DNA from 3 places in the Citrobacter telavivensis genome. Region 3 is predicted to be linked to each of the others. Evidence: predicted binding sites of a transcription regulator. Region 3 holds the regulator's gene; each other region holds the start of a gene.
What was found. Region 3 encodes CRP, which controls carbon source genes, mostly activating them, when cyclic AMP is high. Its sites were predicted from a motif close to ATGTGANNNNNNTCACAT; they were not measured.
Positions count from the first base shown of each region.

Region 1: a site for CRP is predicted at 1,128-1,145, ahead of epd (erythrose-4-phosphate dehydrogenase). Genes of this name have one in related genera too.
Region 2: a site for CRP is predicted at 1,837-1,854, ahead of deoC (deoxyribose-phosphate aldolase). Genes of this name have one in related genera too.

Region 1 covers NZ_JBGUBF010000004.1:63,804-66,963, forward strand. Annotated here, with positions in the region: gene ACERJC_RS17490 (ECF transporter S component) at 1-519, opposite strand, end outside; gene ACERJC_RS17495 (PPC domain-containing DNA-binding protein) at 530-973, opposite strand; gene epd (erythrose-4-phosphate dehydrogenase) at 1,339-2,358, shown strand; gene pgk (phosphoglycerate kinase) at 2,410-3,160, shown strand, end outside.
Region 2 covers NZ_JBGUBF010000002.1:297,461-300,620, reverse strand. Annotated here, with positions in the region: gene deoA (thymidine phosphorylase) at 1-802, opposite strand, end outside; gene deoC (deoxyribose-phosphate aldolase) at 925-1,704, opposite strand; gene ACERJC_RS12540 (YjjI family glycine radical enzyme) at 1,966-3,160, shown strand, end outside.
Region 3 covers NZ_JBGUBF010000003.1:464,217-467,376, reverse strand. Annotated here, with positions in the region: gene ACERJC_RS16850 (phosphoribulokinase) at 1-289, shown strand, start outside; gene ACERJC_RS16845 (OsmC family protein) at 364-768, opposite strand; gene crp (cAMP-activated global transcriptional regulator CRP) at 1,076-1,708, shown strand; gene ACERJC_RS16835 (YccS/YhfK family putative transporter) at 1,760-3,160, shown strand, end outside.

The sequences.
Region 1 (3,160 bases), on a different contig from region 3:
AAGGGTCCAGACGATAATAGCGGTCAGAATTTTATCGACTAAATTTGCGCCCAGAACGGTAATCGCTACAGACTCCACCAGATTCTGACCAACAGAGTGCATCCAGGCGACAAATAAATCGGCACCGCTGCCGGTTACGCCACCAAAGAGTGTGGTGCGTATTGGCACCGCGACCAGCGTGACGGCCAGGGTAATGACCACGCCGCTGACGACCACTTTTGGCAACGTGCGAAACCAACCGGCCCGCGCCAGCCACCCGGCGACGAGGCCGATGACCATCGCCACAGGCGCAAAGGCCGCGGCGATCGGGTCGGTTAACAGCCCCCAAAGTAAATTAGTCAGCAGGCCAGTCAACATGCCGATGACCGGGCCAAGCAGAACGGCGCTGATCAACGTGCCAATAGAGTCGAGAAAAATGGGGAGTTTAAGCATGCTAATAAGCTGACCGCCAACCATATTAATCGCGATGGCAATGACAATGAGCACTAAAGACTGGCTGGAAAACGGGCGACGCGCCATAAGTAACCTCTTATTGAGTCGTTAAAACACGGGGTGAGATATGCAGTTCGTCATAACCGGAAAGGGGGCATGGTTGACGGCTAAACGCCAGTCCTGTGAGTTCGCCAATCACCAGTTCAAGCGTTGTACGCACGGTACAACCTGGCATCATGTGCCCTCCAAGCATCGCGCCTTGCGGATCCGAGACGCTCAGATGCAGATGCTCGCCGGTCAACTCCAGCGTGCCATTCAGCGCAATGACCTCCCATGTTCCCGTCAGCCATGTGGTTGCTTCTTGTCCGGCATAGCGCAGAGCGACATTCGTCAGGCTGCCAGTGCACCCGGCGATCCAGCCAGCGCGCAGCGAGTGTTGCTGAATAAATTCATGAAGTTGGGAAAAGATTTCCTGGCCGGGTTGCAGGCGAAGGGCGTAAAAACGCGCTTCTGATGAAGGGGGAATCGGTGTGGTCATCATTTGCGGGTCTCCGAGACTCGGACGTAACGCCGATCATATAGACGCTGACGAATGTGCTCTCTGATATAAATCAGGATTTTCGACACGGCAACGAAAAGATCTTGCTACGCTTATTCGCGATTCTGGAATAAATTCCGCGACAGTGAGTCCTGAAATGTGATGTAGGTCAGATAACTGTCTTCTTCGACTGGACAATCATTCCTTTTATTCCCCGTTTCGCTTATTCTAGCTGAAGCGTTTCAGTCGATTAAATGTTCGACAAATAATCAATCAGTCGCAGTTTGCGACAGGTAAGGTTTCCCTGAACGATGCGCTGGATTACTCTGTCAGCCACATCTGATTCGGGATAGCCTTGCAGGAGATCTATGACCGTACGCGTAGCGATTAATGGCTTCGGTCGCATCGGACGTAATGTGGTTCGTGCTTTATATGAATCCGGACGTCGGGCGGAAATCACCGTGGTGGCAATCAATGAACTGGCGGATGCCTCTGGCATGGCGCATTTGTTGAAATATGACACCAGCCATGGGCGTTTTGCATGGGACGTTCGCCAGGAACGCGAGCAGCTCATGGTGGGCGACGACGCGATTCGCATTCTGCATGAGTCCTCGCTTGAGGCGCTGCCCTGGCGCGAACTGGGCGTTGATATCGTGCTGGACTGTACGGGCGTCTACGGAAACCGTGAACACGGCGAGGCGCATATCGCCGCAGGCGCGAAGAAAGTGCTCTTTTCACATCCTGGCAGTAACGATCTCGACGCCACCGTGGTATTTGGCGTCAATCAGGATCAACTCCGCGCGGAACACCGCATCGTCTCCAATGCTTCCTGCACCACGAATTGTATTATTCCCATTATCAAATTATTGGATGATGCCTATGGCATCGAATCCGGTACGGTGACGACTATTCACTCCGCGATGCACGATCAGCAGGTTATTGATGCATACCATCCTGACCTGCGCCGTACGCGCGCGGCGAGTCAGTCGATCATTCCGGTGGATACCAAACTGGCGGCTGGCATCACGCGTATTTTCCCGCAGTTTAACGATCGTTTCGAAGCGATAGCGGTGCGGGTACCGACGATAAACGTCACGGCAATCGACTTAAGCGTGACGGTGATGAAGCCAGTAAAAGCTAATGAAGTCAACCAGTTGCTGCAAAAAGCGGCACAAGGTGCATTTCATGATATAGTTGACTATACGGAATTACCGTTGGTCTCAGTCGATTTTAATCATGACCCGCATAGCGCCATTGTTGATGGTACGCAAACGCGGGTCAGTGGCGCGCACCTTATTAAGACACTGGTCTGGTGTGACAATGAATGGGGCTTCGCTAACAGAATGCTCGACACCACGTTAGCGATGGCTGCAAAAGGTTTCAGGTAGGGCGCGAAGGCGCCTGCAAAACTTTATCAAGAATCAACGAGAGGATTCACCATGTCTGTAATCAAGATGACCGATTTGGATCTTGCTGGTAAACGTGTTTTTATCCGTGCGGATCTGAACGTACCAGTTAAAGAAGGGAAAGTGACCAGCGATGCGCGTATCCGTGCTTCTCTGCCGACCATTGAACTGGCCCTGAAACAGGGTGCTAAAGTCATGGTAACTTCCCACCTGGGTCGTCCTACCGAAGGCGAGTACAACGAAGAATTCTCTCTGCTGCCGGTTGTTAATTACCTGAAAGACAAACTGTCTAATCCGGTTCGCCTGGTAAAAGATTACCTCGACGGCGTTGAAGTGGCTGCCGGTGAACTGGTGGTTCTGGAAAACGTTCGCTTTAACAAAGGCGAGAAGAAAGACGACGAAGCGCTGTCCAAAAAATACGCCGCGCTGTGCGACGTGTTCGTGATGGACGCCTTTGGTACGGCTCACCGTGCGCAGGCTTCCACTCACGGTATCGGCAAATTTGCTGACGTCGCGTGTGCCGGTCCGCTGCTGGCAGCCGAACTTGACGCGCTGGGTAAAGCGCTGAAAGAGCCGGCTCGTCCGATGGTTGCTATCGTGGGTGGTTCTAAAGTATCTACCAAGCTGACCGTTCTGGACTCCCTGTCTAAAATCGCTGACCAGCTGATCGTTGGCGGCGGCATCGCGAACACCTTCGTTGCCGCTCAGGGCCACAATGTGGGCAAATCCCTGTACGAAGCCGATCTGGTTGATGAAGCCAAACGTCTGCTGACCACTTGCGATA
Region 2 (3,160 bases), on a different contig from region 3:
GGTATTCGCCGGTCAGGAACTGCACCGCTTCGCGCACTTCCACGGCGTTACCCGCACTGGATGCCAGTACCTGGTTCATGTCGGTTAGCAGTGCGGTTGTGCGCACGCCCGCGCCGTTGGCCACACCAACGATCGCTTCCGCCAGCGCTTCAGAGAGTTCATAGGTCGGCATAAACGCGCCGCTGCCGACTTTTACGTCCATGACCAGCGCATCCAGCCCTTCCGCCAGTTTTTTCGCCAGAATGGAGCCGGTGATAAGCGGAATAGAATCCACCGTCGCGGTGATATCGCGGGTGGCATAAAAACGTTTGTCCGCCGGTGCGAGCGAGCTGGTTTGCCCGATGATCGCCACACCCACGTCCTTAATGATTTCGCGGAAGCGGTTGTCGTCCGGGAAGATATCAAAGCCCGGGATCGCTTCCAGTTTATCGAGCGTACCGCCGGTATGACCCAGCCCGCGGCCCGAGATCATCGGAATGTAGCCGCCGCAGGCTGCTACCATTGGGCCAAGCATCAGCGACGTCACATCGCCCACGCCGCCGGTGGAGTGTTTATCCACGATCGGTCCGTTCAGATTCAGGCTCTTCCAGTCCAGGACAGTTCCTGAATCCCGCATTGCCATGGTCAGCGAAACGCGTTCTGGCATAGTCATATCGTGGAAGAAAATGGTCATCGCCAGGGCGGCAATCTGCCCCTCAGAGACTGTGTTGTCACGAATACCGTTGATAAAGAAACGAATTTCTTCATCGCTCAGCGCATGACCATCACGTTTTTTACGAATAATTTCTTGTGCGAGAAACAAGGGAACCTCCATGGGGAAAAGAGTTTGCAGGCGGTTTTGCCGGATGGCGGCTAACGCCTTATACGGCCTACGGTGATATGTCGTAGGCCTGATAAGCGAAGCGCCATCAAACACTTAGCACCTTAGTAGCTGCTTGCGCTTTTACCGTCGCCGTGACCCAGCGCTTTCAACAGGCTTGCCAGCAGACTGGATGCGCCAAAACGGTAGTGACGGGAATCCGCCCAGTCAGCGCCAAACAGTTCGTCAGCAATAGCGAGGAACTGCTGAGCGTCTTCTGCACTACGCACGCCGCCTGCCGGTTTGAAACCCACGGTTTTGGATACGCCCATATCGCGGATCACTTCCATCATGATGCGTGCACTTTCCGGCGTGGCGTTCACTGGCACTTTACCGGTAGAGGTTTTGATGAAATCCGCACCGGCTTTAATCGCAATTTCTGATGCTTTACGAATAAGTCGCTCTTCTTTCAGCTCACCGGTTTCGATGATCACTTTAAGCAGTACGTTTGCCGCCGCACAGGCGTCTTTACAGGCTTTCACCAGATCGAAACCGACCTGTTCGTTACCGGCGATCAGCGCGCGGTACGGGAATACCACGTCCACTTCGTCCGCCCCGTAGGCAATCGCCGCACGGGTTTCCGCCAGCGCGATCTCAATGTCGTCGTTGCCATGCGGGAAGTTGGTAACGGTTGCAATACGGATATCCGGGGTGCCCTGCTCTTTCAGCGTTTTACGTGCAATCGGGATAAAACGCGGATAGATGCAGACTGCTGCAGTGTTGCCGACCGGGGTTTTCGCCTGATGACACAGCGCGATCACTTTTTCATTGGTGTCGTCGTCATTCAGGGTGGTCAGGTCCATCAGTTTCAGTGCGCGCAGGCTGCTTGCAGTTAAATCGCTCATAACATTCTCCAACGGCGTCGCCGTATAAAATTTTCACCTTGCGAGTCTGTTAGTATTCTAACATCCACTCGCTATTACACTTCGATATACATCACAGTTAATGAAAACTACGTACAAATTTGCATTACTGTAATGAGATCAACTTCAAATAATCTCCCTTTTCTGTCGCTTTCTTCTCCACTCAGGCGCATCAGGATCAAAGTGCTGACAGCACATCTTTCTACAATGACATGATGATCTTCGCCCGATAAAGGAATCACGATGCCCACGCCCCATGAAACCGCGCTGCAACAACGTTGTCAGCAAATCGTCACCAGTTCACACCTCAGTCCAGAACAGAAACACCATTTTCTCGCGCTGGAAGCAGAGAACAACCTGCCTTATCCCGCACTGCCCGCCGGGGCCCGTCAGGCGCTGGACGACGGGGTTATCTGCGATATGTTCGAAGGTCACGCGCCGTATAAACCGCGCTATGTACTTCCCGATTACGCCCGTTTTCTGGCCAACGGTTCAGCCTGGCTGGAACTGGAAGGGGCGAAAGATCTGGACGATGCGCTGTCCCTGCTGACCATTCTGTATCACCACGTGCCTTCCGTGACATCGATGCCGGTTTACCTGGGGCAACTGGATACGCTGCTGCAACCGTATGTTAGAATTCTAACACAAGAAGCGATCGATATTCGAATAAAACGTTTCTGGCGTTATCTCGACAGAACGCTGCCTGACGCATTCATGCATGCGAATATTGGCCCCGCCGATACCCCCATCACTCGAGCCATTTTACGCGCCGACGCAGAGTTAAAGCAGGTTGCGCCTAACCTGACGTTCATCTACGACCCGGAGATAACACCCGATGATCTCCTGCTGGAAGTGGCGAAAAACATTTGTGAATGCAGCAAGCCACATATTTCCAACGGGCCGATAAATGATAAAATTTTCACAAATGGCCACTATGGCATCGTCAGCTGTTACAACTCTCTGCCCCTTGCCGGCGGCGGCAGCACGCTGGTTCGTCTCAATCTGAAAGCCATTGCCGAGCGCAGTACCTCTGTCTATGACTTCTTTAACCGCACGCTGCCGTACTATTGCCAGCAGCAAATCGCCATCATCGATGCGCGATGTGAGTTCCTTTATGAAAAATCACATTTCTTTGAGAATAGCTTCCTGGTGCAGGAAGGACTTATCGATCCACAACGTTTTGTACCGATGTTCGGTATGTATGGTCTGGCAGAGGCGGTTAATCTGCTGTGCGAAAAAGCGGGCATGAACGCGCGCTACGGCAAAGATGAGACGGCGAACGATCTGGGCTATCGCATCAGCGCCCAGCTTGCTGATTTTGTTGAAAACACGCCGGTGAAATACGGCTGGCAGCAGCGCGCCATGCTGCACGCTCAGTCGGGGATCAGTTCGGATATCGGTACCACCCCAGGCGCGCGTTTACCCTATGGTGATGAAC
Region 3 (3,160 bases):
TACGCCGCAGTTCTCCCGCACCCACATTAACTTTCAGCGCGTCCCCACCGTGGACACGTCAAACCCGTTTGCAGCCAAAGGTATTCCATCGCTGGATGAGAGCTTTGTGGTGATTCATTTCCGCAATCTGGAAGGGATCGATTTCCCCTGGCTGCTGGCAATGCTGCAAGGTTCATTCATTTCTCACATCAATACATTGGTAGTGCCTGGCGGCAAAATGGGGCTGGCCATGGAGCTGATTATGTTGCCGTTGGTACAGCGACTGATGGAAGGGAAAAAAATCGAGTAAGGTAAGATTTTGCCGGATGGCGGCGTTGCGTTATCCGGCCTACTCCTGTCGTAGGCCTGATAAGTGCAGTGCCATCAGGCAGCAATCACTTCATACGAATGGGTAATATTGACCGCTTTTTCCAGCATCAACGCCACGGAGCAATACTTCTCTGCCGACAGATCGACCGCACGCGAAACGGCGGCATCCTTCAGGTCGTGACCCGTGACAATAAAATGCAGATTGATGTGGGTGAACAGGCGGGGTGCCTCTTCGCGACGTTCTGACGTCAGTTTCACTTCGCAGTTCGTCACATCCTGACGACCTTTTTGCAGGATAGAAACCACGTCAATCGCGCTGCACCCCCCTGCCGCCATCAACACCATTTCCATCGGGCTCGGCGCTTTATCACCGGAGTTACCGTCCATCAAAATCTGGTGACCGGAAGCCGACTCACCCAGGAAGGTTAACCCTTCAACCCATTTAACACGCGCTTGCATATTTTTTAACTCCAGTGCGTCAATTTTCCTGACAGATTACGCGTACATAACAATTCTCGCAACGGAAGGCGACCTCCGTCATGCTGAAGCGAGACACCAGGAGACACACGGCTAAAGCTATGCTAAAACAGTCAGGATGCTACAGTAATACATTGATGTACTGCATGTATGCAGAGGACTTCACATTAAAGGCTGCAGTTCGTTTTTGACGGCCTCTTCCCAGGACGAGGGAAGCACATTTTTGCAACCCCAGAGACAGCGGATTTTTTTGGCTCTGGAGACAGCTTATAACAGAGGATAATCGCGCATGGTGCTTGGCAAACCGCAAACAGACCCGACACTTGAATGGTTCTTGTCTCATTGCCACATTCATAAGTACCCGTCCAAGAGCACGCTGATTCACCAGGGTGAAAAAGCAGAAACGTTGTACTACATCGTTAAAGGCTCAGTGGCAGTGTTGATTAAAGATGAGGAAGGGAAAGAAATGATCCTTTCTTATCTGAATCAGGGTGATTTCATTGGCGAACTGGGCCTGTTTGAAGAAGGCCAGGAACGTAGCGCATGGGTTCGAGCGAAAACAGCGTGTGAAGTGGCTGAAATTTCCTACAAGAAATTCCGCCAGTTGATCCAGGTGAACCCAGATATTCTGATGCGCCTGTCTTCCCAAATGGCTCGCCGCCTGCAAGTTACTTCGGAGAAAGTCGGTAACCTGGCCTTCCTCGATGTGACCGGTCGTATCGCCCAGACGCTGCTGAATCTGGCGAAACAGCCTGATGCGATGACTCACCCGGACGGTATGCAGATCAAAATCACTCGCCAGGAGATTGGCCAGATCGTTGGCTGCTCTCGCGAAACCGTTGGTCGTATTCTGAAGATGCTGGAAGATCAGAACCTGATCTCCGCTCACGGTAAAACGATCGTCGTTTACGGCACTCGTTAATCTCATCGAAAATGACGCGCTACCCGATAGCGCGTCATTTTTGTTTTGCCAATGTGGCGCAGACTGATTTATCACCCAGAAATCAACTATGCACTACGTCAAACACTGGTGCTCTGTTTGCCCGTGGCCGTCGGCCTGCTCATCGGGCAGTTACATCTTGGCCTGCTCTTCTCTCTCGTTCCCGCCTGCTGCAACATTGCCGGGCTTGATACTCCGCACAAACGCTTTTTCAAACGCCTGATTATCGGGGCGTCGCTGTTTGCCGGCTGTAGCCTGATCATGCAACTGCTGCTGGCGCAGGCGATACCGTTACCCCTGATCCTGACCGGACTAACGCTCACGCTCGGCGTCACTGCGGAATTGAGCTCCCTTCACGCCCGCCTGCTTCCAGCCTCGCTGATTGCAGCGATTTTCACACTGAGCCTCGCGGGGAACATGCCGGTCTGGGAGCCTCTGCTGATCTACGCATTGGGCACGCTATGGTACGGATTGTTTAACTGGTTCTGGTTTTGGCTCTGGCGCGAACAGCCGCTTCGCGAGTCGCTGAGCCTGTTATACCGTGAACTGGCGGATTACTGCGAAGCCAAATACAGTATGCTGACCCAGCATACTGATCCGGAAAAAGCCCTGCCGCCACTGCTGATGCGCCAGCAGAAAGCGGTCGACCTCATCACCCAGTGCTATCAGCAGATGCACATGCTGTCGGCGCACCGCAACAATGACTACAAGCGGATGCTGCGCGCCTTTCAGGAAGCGCTGGATCTGCAGGAGCATATCTCCGTCAGTCTGCATCAGCCGGAAGAAGTGCAAAAGCTGGTCGAACGCAGCCATGCGGAACAGGTGATTCGCTGGAATGCGCAAACGGTCGCCGCTCGCCTGCGCGTACTGGCGGATGACATTCTCTATCACCGACTGCCGACGCGGTTCACCATGCAAAAGCAGATTGGCGCGCTGGAAAAAATTGCTAATCAGCATCCGGATAACCCCGTAGGGCAGTTCTGTTACTGGCATTTCAGCCGTATCGCCCGCGTGCTTCGCACTCAGCGCCCACTCTACGCCCGCGATCTGATGGCCGACAAACAGCGTCGGTTACCGCTGCTGCCGGCGCTGAAAAACTACCTCTCGTTGAAATCTCCGGCGCTGCGTAACGCCGGGCGTATCAGCGTAATGCTCAGCATTGCCAGTCTGATGGGGTCCGCGTTACATCTGCCGAAACCTTACTGGATCCTAATGACCGTTCTGTTTGTGACGCAAAATGGTTACGGTGCCACCCGCGTGCGTATTCTGCACCGTTCGGCGGGAACGCTGGTGGGGCTGATTATCGCAGGCGTGACGCTGCACTTTCATATTCCTGAGGGGTATACGCTGGCGCTGATGCTGGCAATCACCCTGGTCAGCTATCTGACCATCCGGAAAAACTACGGTTGGGCGACGGTAGGATTTACCATCACC